DNA from 2 places in the Nanhaiella sioensis genome. Region 1 is predicted to be linked to the other one. Evidence: a T-box and tRNA genes for the amino acid it is inferred to sense, from the RefSeq annotation. Region 1 holds a T-box; the other holds one or more tRNA genes.

What was found. A T-box is a leader RNA that pairs with one kind of tRNA and senses whether it is charged. The one in region 1 lies ahead of leuS (leucine--tRNA ligase), so its partner is inferred to be a tRNA-Leu.
Region 2: it encodes a tRNA-Leu, which carries the amino acid that the T-box ahead of leuS (leucine--tRNA ligase) is inferred to sense. The anticodon was not compared.

Annotation. Positions count from the first base shown of each region.
Region 1 covers NZ_JBKAEG010000001.1:3,028,498-3,032,956, forward strand. Annotated here, with positions in the region: gene V1503_RS14095 (MDR family MFS transporter) at 419-1,609, shown strand; T-box leader at 1,705-1,955, shown strand; gene leuS (leucine--tRNA ligase) at 2,029-4,446, shown strand.
Region 2 covers NZ_JBKAEG010000001.1:2,090,066-2,094,524, reverse strand. Annotated here, with positions in the region: rRNA gene V1503_RS09955 (23S ribosomal RNA) at 1-1,616, shown strand, start outside; rRNA gene rrf (5S ribosomal RNA) at 1,700-1,815, shown strand; tRNA gene V1503_RS09945 (tRNA-Val) at 1,825-1,900, shown strand; tRNA gene V1503_RS09940 (tRNA-Lys) at 1,935-2,007, shown strand; tRNA gene V1503_RS09935 (tRNA-Leu) at 2,017-2,099, shown strand; tRNA gene V1503_RS09930 (tRNA-Gly) at 2,117-2,191, shown strand; tRNA gene V1503_RS09925 (tRNA-Leu) at 2,197-2,285, shown strand; tRNA gene V1503_RS09920 (tRNA-Arg) at 2,299-2,375, shown strand; tRNA gene V1503_RS09915 (tRNA-Pro) at 2,387-2,463, shown strand; tRNA gene V1503_RS09910 (tRNA-Ala) at 2,478-2,553, shown strand; rRNA gene V1503_RS09905 (16S ribosomal RNA) at 2,623-4,173, shown strand.

The sequences.
Region 1 (4,459 bases):
AACAATCCATGAGAAGATGGCATTACTTTACTTGGACAATATGACAGTTTTATGAAAGCTTATTAATTTTTTATGGGACTATATATGCAAAAATAAGCAATAACCAATATGAAAACAGCCTTCGTTAATTAACCAATAATGTAAACTGTTAGGGATTTTCACAAGGATATATTCAAGCTTGTGTTGGGGAATTTTAGGATGTGTTGTTGCTTTTCGTGTTATTCCGTTTGAATTTTGAGGTGCCATTTCTTCAACTAAATCGTTTACTTCTCGTTCTACTGTTATGTATGAAAAAGCAACAAATTTCAGAAAAGGTGTCTATTTTAAAGATATTTTTTATTGCTATTCTAGCTTAGAGCGAATACAATATGTGCGGTGAACTATGTAACAATTTAAGTGCGTATGAGGAGGAATATTTATGCCTCGGTCATTGTATTTTGTTGTGGTTGGTATGGCAATTTTAGTTACAGGGTCATCGTTTCTTTGGCCTTTAAGTACGATTTATGTTCATGATTATTTAGGTAAAAGCTTAACAACAGCAGGTGTCGTTATTATGTTTAATTCTGCTGCGGGTGTAGTTGGAAATTTGCTAGGTGGAGTCATTTATGATAAGTTTGGAAGCTTTAAAACAATTGTTTCAGGTGTATCTGTTACTTTATGTGCCTCAATAATGTTGATATTCTTTCATGATTGGCCTCATTTTGTATTGTTATTAATAATTATAGGATTTGGCTCTGGAATAATATTTCCAGCTATGTATGCTCTAGCTGGTGCGGTGTGGCCTGAGGGCGAAAGGAAAGCATTTAATGCAATTTATGTTGCTCAAAATATAGGTGTAGCACTTGGAACAGCACTTTGCGGTTTTATTGCGTCATATTCATTTAACTATACGTTTATGGCAAGTGGCCTATTGTATTTAATCTTCTTTTTAATTGGAGTGATATGGTATCGACAGTTAGATGTTAAAGGGAAGAGTTCAGCTAATCATGACACAGAAACGATAGCAAGGAAAAGCAAGGTTAACTTTTATTCATTAATTATTCTTTGTGTGGGATATTTATTATGCTGGGCTGGATATGTGCAGTGGTCTACTACGATATCAACATATACCCAGGAATTAAACATTAGCTTAAAGCAATACAGTGTGCTGTGGACAGTAAATGGAATATTAATCGTCTTGGGACAACCATTAGTCTCTGCTTTTGTAAAACGCTTTGCAAAAACATTGAAATCTCAGATAGTTGTCGGAAACATCATATTTATTTGTTCATTCATTGTCGTTGCGAATGCGTCGGAGTATTCCTCTTTTATTACTGCGATGGTAATCTTAACAATTGGTGAAATGTTAGTATGGCCGGCTGTTCCAACTATTGCTCATCAACTTGCGCCTGAGGGACGAGAAGGATTTTATCAAGGTATTGTAAATAGCACAGCTACAGGTGGAAGAATGGTTGGACCATTGCTTGGTGGATTGTTGGCTGATATTTATGGAATGAATATATTATTCATCGTTTTAATTATCTTCTTGGTAATATCAATCATAACGACTACCTCATATGATTACAGGTTAAACCGACAAAATCAACAAGAGGAAATCAAGATGATGTGATAGGTAATATGTTAGTATTGAAAAAATTTCTATATACAACTTGCAGTTTTATTTTAAATTCTATACAATACATAATAATGATGAAATATAATGATATAACAACATTGATAAGGAATAGTAATGAATGTTACACGTTATAGAGAGCTGGCGGGTGGTGCAAGCCAGACGTTGTATATTCATGAACTCACCTTTAAGTTGCAAGTGTGAAAATTCTGAGGTATGTTAAAACCCTCATAAGTAATGCTTGCCGTTGTCCGCGTTATGGAATGAAAAGCGAGTGTCATATTATGATACTAATGTGGGTGGTACCGCGGGAAGAATTAATTCTAATCCTCTCGTCCCTTTTTAGGGATGGGAGGTTTTTTACTTTATTTTAATGGTTAAATTTGTAAATAAGATGTTTGTAAGGAGGAAATACAATGAGTTTTAATCATGAACAAATTGAACAGAAGTGGCAATCATATTGGGAAGGGAACAAAACATTCAAAACATCTGAAGATAAAGGAAAAGAAAATTTTTATGCTTTAGATATGTTTCCTTTCCCTTCTGGAGCAGGGCTTCATGTAGGTCACCCAGAGGGGTATACTGCAACTGATATTATATCTAGAATGAAGCGCATGCAAGGTTTTAACGTTTTACATCCAATCGGCTGGGATGCATTTGGCTTACCTGCGGAGCAATATGCATTAGATACAGGGAATGATCCAGCTGAATTTACCGAACATAATATTAATACTTTTCGTCGACAAATTAAATCTTTAGGATTTTCGTATGATTGGGACCGAGAAGTGAAAACGACTGATCCAAATTATTTTAAATGGACACAATGGATTTTTTTAAAGCTGTATGAAAAGGGTCTTGCATATGTTGATGAAGTTGCAGTGAACTGGTGTCCTGCTTTAGGGACTGTGCTTTCTAATGAAGAAGTGATAGATGGAAAAAGTGAACGTGGAGGTCACCCTGTTGAACGACGTCCAATGAAGCAATGGATGTTAAAAATTACTGCTTATGCTGATCGTTTATTAGAGGATTTAGATGATCTAGACTGGCCTGAAAGCGTAAAGGATATGCAACGCAATTGGATCGGACGTTCAGAAGGTGCTGAGGTTACTTTTAATATTGCAAATTCCAAGGAAACGTTCACAGTATTTACTACTCGTCCGGACACTTTATTCGGTGCTACTTATGCTGTACTTTCACCAGAGCATCCTTTAGTAGACATTATTACAACTAATGAGCAAAAGGAAGCAGTGAATGTATATGTAGACAAAGTAAAAAGCAAAAGTGATTTAGAACGTACAGATTTAGCCAAGGATAAAACAGGTGTGTTTACTGGTGCATATGCAATAAATCCAGTAAATGATGCAAAAATGCCGATTTGGATTGCAGATTATGTGTTGATGAGCTATGGTACTGGTTCAATAATGGCTGTTCCAGGACATGACGAGCGTGACTGGGAGTTTGCCACAAAATTCGGACTGGATATTACAGAAGTTGTAGCAGGTGGTAATGTTTCTGAAGAAGCATATACAGGAGACGGTGAACATGTGAATTCAGACTTCCTTAACGGGTTAAATAAAGAAGAGGCCATTTCTAAAATGATTGAATGGTTAGTAACAAATGATCGAGGAGAAAAGAAGATTACTTATCGCCTTCGTGATTGGTTGTTTAGTCGTCAAAGATACTGGGGAGAGCCAATACCGGTCATCCATTGGGAAGACGGCTCGATTGAAGCGATTCCGGAAGAGGAATTACCGTTAACACTTCCAAAGGTTGATGACATTAAACCTTCGGGTACTGGGGAATCACCTCTAGCAAAAATTACTGACTGGGTAAATGTGGTTGATGAAAAGACTGGAAGAAAGGGTCGTCGTGAAACAAATACGATGCCTAACTGGGCAGGAAGTTGCTGGTATTATTTGCGCTATATTGACCCAATAAACGAAGAAAAACTAGCTGATCCTAAAAAATTAGAAGATTGGCTGCCGGTCGATATATATATTGGTGGGCAAGAACATGCTGTATTACATTTGCTTTATGCTCGATTCTGGCATAAGTTCTTATACGATATCGGTGTTGTACCAACGAAAGAACCTTTCCAAAAATTATTTAACCAAGGTATGGTTCTTGGAGAAAACAATGAAAAAATGAGTAAATCAAAAGGGAATGTTGTTAATCCAGATGATATAGTCGCTAGTCACGGAGCTGACACACTAAGGTTATACGAAATGTTCATGGGTCCACTTGATGCATCAATTGCATGGTCAACTACTGGCTTAGATGGAGCTCGTCGTTTTATAGACCGCGTGTGGAGATTAATTATGGATGATAACGACAACTTAAGTTCGAAAATTGTTGCTAATGACAATACTGGTGCATTAGAGAAAACGTATCATCAAACGGTAAAAAAGGTAACGGAAGACTATGAGGGGCTAAGGTTTAATACAGCTGTATCACAGTTGATGGTATTTATTAATGAAGCATACAAAGCTGATGATTTACCAATACGTTATATCGAAGGCTTTGTAAAACTGTTTGCACCTATATGCCCACATGTAGCTGAAGAACTGTGGGAAAAGCTAGGACATTCCGAAACGATTGCATATAGTGCATGGCCTGCATACGATGAAGCTAAGCTAGTTGATAATGAAGTTGAGATTGTTGTACAAATTAACGGAAAAGTTCGTGCAAAGCTGAATGTCCCTACTGAGATTTCAAAAGAGCAACTTGAACAAATCGCTATGGATGACATGAAGGTAAAAGAACAAATTGAAGGGAAAACAGTACGTAAAGTCATTGCTGTTCCTGGAAAATTAGTTAACATTGTTGCAAATTAATATTTAATGGCTC
Region 2 (4,459 bases), 940 kb from region 1:
AGGGGTGAGAATCCCCTCCACCGAATGCCTAAGGTTTCCTGAGGAAGGCTCGTCCGCTCAGGGTAAGTCGGGACCTAAGCCGAGGCCGAAAGGCGTAGGCGATGGACAACAGGTTGAGATTCCTGTACCACCTCCTCACCATTTGAGCAATGGGGGGACGCAGAAGGATAGGGTAAGCGCACTGTTGGATATGTGCGTCCAAGCAGTTAGGCTGACAAGTAGGTAAATCCGCTTGTCATAAAGGCTGAGCTGTGATGGCGAGGGAAATATAGTACCGAAGTTCCTGATTCCACACTGCCAAGAAAAGCCTCTAGCGAGGTGAGAGGTGCCCGTACCGCAAACCGACACAGGTAGGCGAGGAGAGAATCCTAAGGTGAGCGAGAGAACTCTCGTTAAGGAACTCGGCAAAATGACCCCGTAACTTCGGGAGAAGGGGTGCTTTTTAGGGTGAATAGCCCTGAGAAGCCGCAGTGAAAAGGCCCAGGCGACTGTTTAGCAAAAACACAGGTCTCTGCGAAGCCGCAAGGCGAAGTATAGGGGCTGACACCTGCCCGGTGCTGGAAGGTTAAGAGGAGGGGTTATCCGTAAGGAGAAGCTCTGAATCGAAGCCCCAGTAAACGGCGGCCGTAACTATAACGGTCCTAAGGTAGCGAAATTCCTTGTCGGGTAAGTTCCGACCCGCACGAAAGGTGTAACGATCTGGGCACTGTCTCAACGAGAGACTCGGTGAAATTATAGTACCTGTGAAGATGCAGGTTACCCGCGACAGGACGGAAAGACCCCGTGGAGCTTTACTGTAGCCTGATATTGAATTTTGGTACAGCTTGTACAGGATAGGTAGGAGCCGTAGAAACCGGAGCGCTAGCTTCGGTGGAGGCGTCGGTGGGATACTACCCTGGCTGTATTGAAATTCTAACCTACGGAGCTAATCGCTTCGGGAGACAGTGTCAGGTGGGCAGTTTGACTGGGGCGGTCGCCTCCTAAAAAGTAACGGAGGCGCCCAAAGGTTCCCTCAGAATGGTTGGAAATCATTCGAAGAGTGCAAAGGCATAAGGGAGCTTGACTGCGAGACCTACAAGTCGAGCAGGGACGAAAGTCGGGCTTAGTGATCCGGTGGTTCCGCATGGAAGGGCCATCGCTCAACGGATAAAAGCTACCCCGGGGATAACAGGCTTATCTCCCCCAAGAGTCCACATCGACGGGGAGGTTTGGCACCTCGATGTCGGCTCATCGCATCCTGGGGCTGTAGTCGGTCCCAAGGGTTGGGCTGTTCGCCCATTAAAGCGGTACGCGAGCTGGGTTCAGAACGTCGTGAGACAGTTCGGTCCCTATCCGTCGTGGGCGTAGGAAATTTGAGAGGAGCTGTCCTTAGTACGAGAGGACCGGGATGGACACACCGCTGGTGTACCAGTTGTCCTGCCAAGGGCATAGCTGGGTAGCTATGTGTGGAAGGGATAAGTGCTGAAAGCATCTAAGCATGAAGCCCCCCTCAAGATGAGATTTCCCATAGCGTAAGCTAGTAAGATCCCTCGAAGATGACGAGGTTGATAGGTCTGAGGTGGAAGCGTGGTGACACGTGGAGCTGACAGATACTAATAGATCGAGGACTTAACCAAGTTAGAAATGCAGAGCAAGCTTTGTTCAATGAATGTCTATTATCTAGTTTTGAAGGAATATTAACTTATTCCTATATATTATGTCTGGTGGCGATGGCGAAGAGGTCACACCCGTTCCCATACCGAACACGGAAGTTAAGCTCTTCAGCGCCGATGGTAGTTGGGGGTTTCCCCCTGTGAGAGTAGGACGTTGCCAGGCTTATATATTGGAGGATTAGCTCAGCTGGGAGAGCACTTGCCTTACAAGCAAGGGGTCGGCGGTTCGATCCCGTCATCCTCCACCATTAATACTCGTAAGAGTATATTGTTAATGATCATGAGCCATTAGCTCAGTTGGTAGAGCATCTGACTTTTAATCAGAGGGTCAGAGGTTCGAGTCCTCTATGGCTCATCATTTTCCGCGGGTGTGGCGGAATTGGCAGACGCGCTAGACTTAGGATCTAGTGTCCTTGTGACGTGGGGGTTCAAGTCCCTTCACCCGCATTAATTAAATAAAGCTTGCGGAAGTAGTTCAGTGGTAGAACACCACCTTGCCAAGGTGGGGGTCGCGGGTTCGAATCCCGTCTTCCGCTCCAATGCTGCCGGGGTGGTGGAATTGGCAGACACACAGGACTTAAAATCCTGCGGTAGGTGACTACCGTGCCGGTTCAAGTCCGGCCCTCGGCACCATTTATATATATAAGCGCCCGTAGCTCAATTGGATAGAGCGTCTGACTACGGATCAGAAGGTTATGGGTTCGACTCCTTTCGGGCGCGCCATTAATAAATAACGGGAAGTAGCTCAGCTTGGTAGAGCACATGGTTTGGGACCATGGGGTCGCAGGTTCGAATCCTGTCTTCCCGACCACTTATAAAAATTAAGGGGCCTTAGCTCAGCTGGGAGAGCGCCTGCCTTGCACGCAGGAGGTCAGCGGTTCGATCCCGCTAGGCTCCACCATGTTCTTTGAAAACTAAACAAAACAAAAGCGTCAACGTTAATTTTTTTGAACAAATGAGCAATCAAACTTTATTGGAGAGTTTGATCCTGGCTCAGGACGAACGCTGGCGGCGTGCCTAATACATGCAAGTCGAGCGAACCAAAGGGAGCTTGCTCCCGGAGGTTAGCGGCGGACGGGTGAGTAACACGTGGGCAACCTACCTGTAAGATTGGGATAACTTCGGGAAACCGGAGCTAATACCGAATAACAATAAGAACCACATGGTTCTTATTTGAAAGATGGCTTCGGCTATCACTTACGGATGGGCCCGCGGCGCATTAGCTAGTTGGTGAGGTAACGGCTCACCAAGGCGACGATGCGTAGCCGACCTGAGAGGGTGATCGGCCACACTGGGACTGAGACACGGCCCAGACTCCTACGGGAGGCAGCAGTAGGGAATCTTCCGCAATGGACGAAAGTCTGACGGAGCAACGCCGCGTGAGTGAAGAAGGTTTTCGGATCGTAAAACTCTGTTGTTAGGGAAGAACAAGTATCGTTCGAATAGGGCGGTACCTTGACGGTACCTAACCAGAAAGCCACGGCTAACTACGTGCCAGCAGCCGCGGTAATACGTAGGTGGCAAGCGTTGTCCGGAATTATTGGGCGTAAAGCGCGCGCAGGCGGTTCCTTAAGTCTGATGTGAAAGCCCACGGCTCAACCGTGGAGGGTCATTGGAAACTGGGGAACTTGAGTGCAGAAGAGGAGAGTGGAATTCCACGTGTAGCGGTGAAATGCGTAGAGATGTGGAGGAACACCAGTGGCGAAGGCGACTCTCTGGTCTGTAACTGACGCTGAGGTGCGAAAGCGTGGGGAGCGAACAGGATTAGATACCCTGGTAGTCCACGCCGTAAACGATGAGTGCTAAGTGTTAGAGGGTTTCCGCCCTTTAGTGCTGCAGCTAACGCATTAAGCACTCCGCCTGGGGAGTACGACCGCAAGGTTGAAACTCAAAGGAATTGACGGGGGCCCGCACAAGCGGTGGAGCATGTGGTTTAATTCGAAGCAACGCGAAGAACCTTACCAGGTCTTGACATCCTCTGCCAACCCTAGAGATAGGGCGTTCCCCTTCGGGGGACAGAGTGACAGGTGGTGCATGGTTGTCGTCAGCTCGTGTCGTGAGATGTTGGGTTAAGTCCCGCAACGAGCGCAACCCTTGATCTTAGTTGCCAGCATTAAGTTGGGCACTCTAAGGTGACTGCCGGTGACAAACCGGAGGAAGGTGGGGATGACGTCAAATCATCATGCCCCTTATGACCTGGGCTACACACGTGCTACAATGGATGGTACAAAGGGCAGCAAAACCGCGAGGTTAAGCGAATCCCATAAAACCATTCTCAGTTCGGATTGCAGGCTGCAACTCGCCTGCATGAAGCCGGAATCGCTAGTAATCGCGGATCAGCATGCCGCGGTGAATACGTTCCCGGGCCTTGTACACACCGCCCGTCACACCACGAGAGTTTGTAACACCCGAAGTCGGTGGGGTAACCGTAAGGAGCCAGCCGCCTAAGGTGGGACAGATGATTGGGGTGAAGTCGTAACAAGGTAGCCGTATCGGAAGGTGCGGCTGGATCACCTCCTTTCTAAGGAAATATGTGAAGCTAGACTTCATATAAAAAGACGCTTTTGTTTTTGTTTAGTTTTGAGAGAACATTCTCTCAAAATGAAGAAGGTAAACAACAAGCTGACGAAGAAATTCGATGGCTATTTTTTACCGATGTTCCTTGAAAACTAGATAATAACGACACATTCATTGAAGAAAGTGAAAATCTTTTTTCATTATTTGATGACGGTTTGACCGTTGGTCAAATAAAAAAAGCAAATTAGCAACGAGAAGGTCGAGGAAGTAAAGTTCTGGAGCAGCGGAGT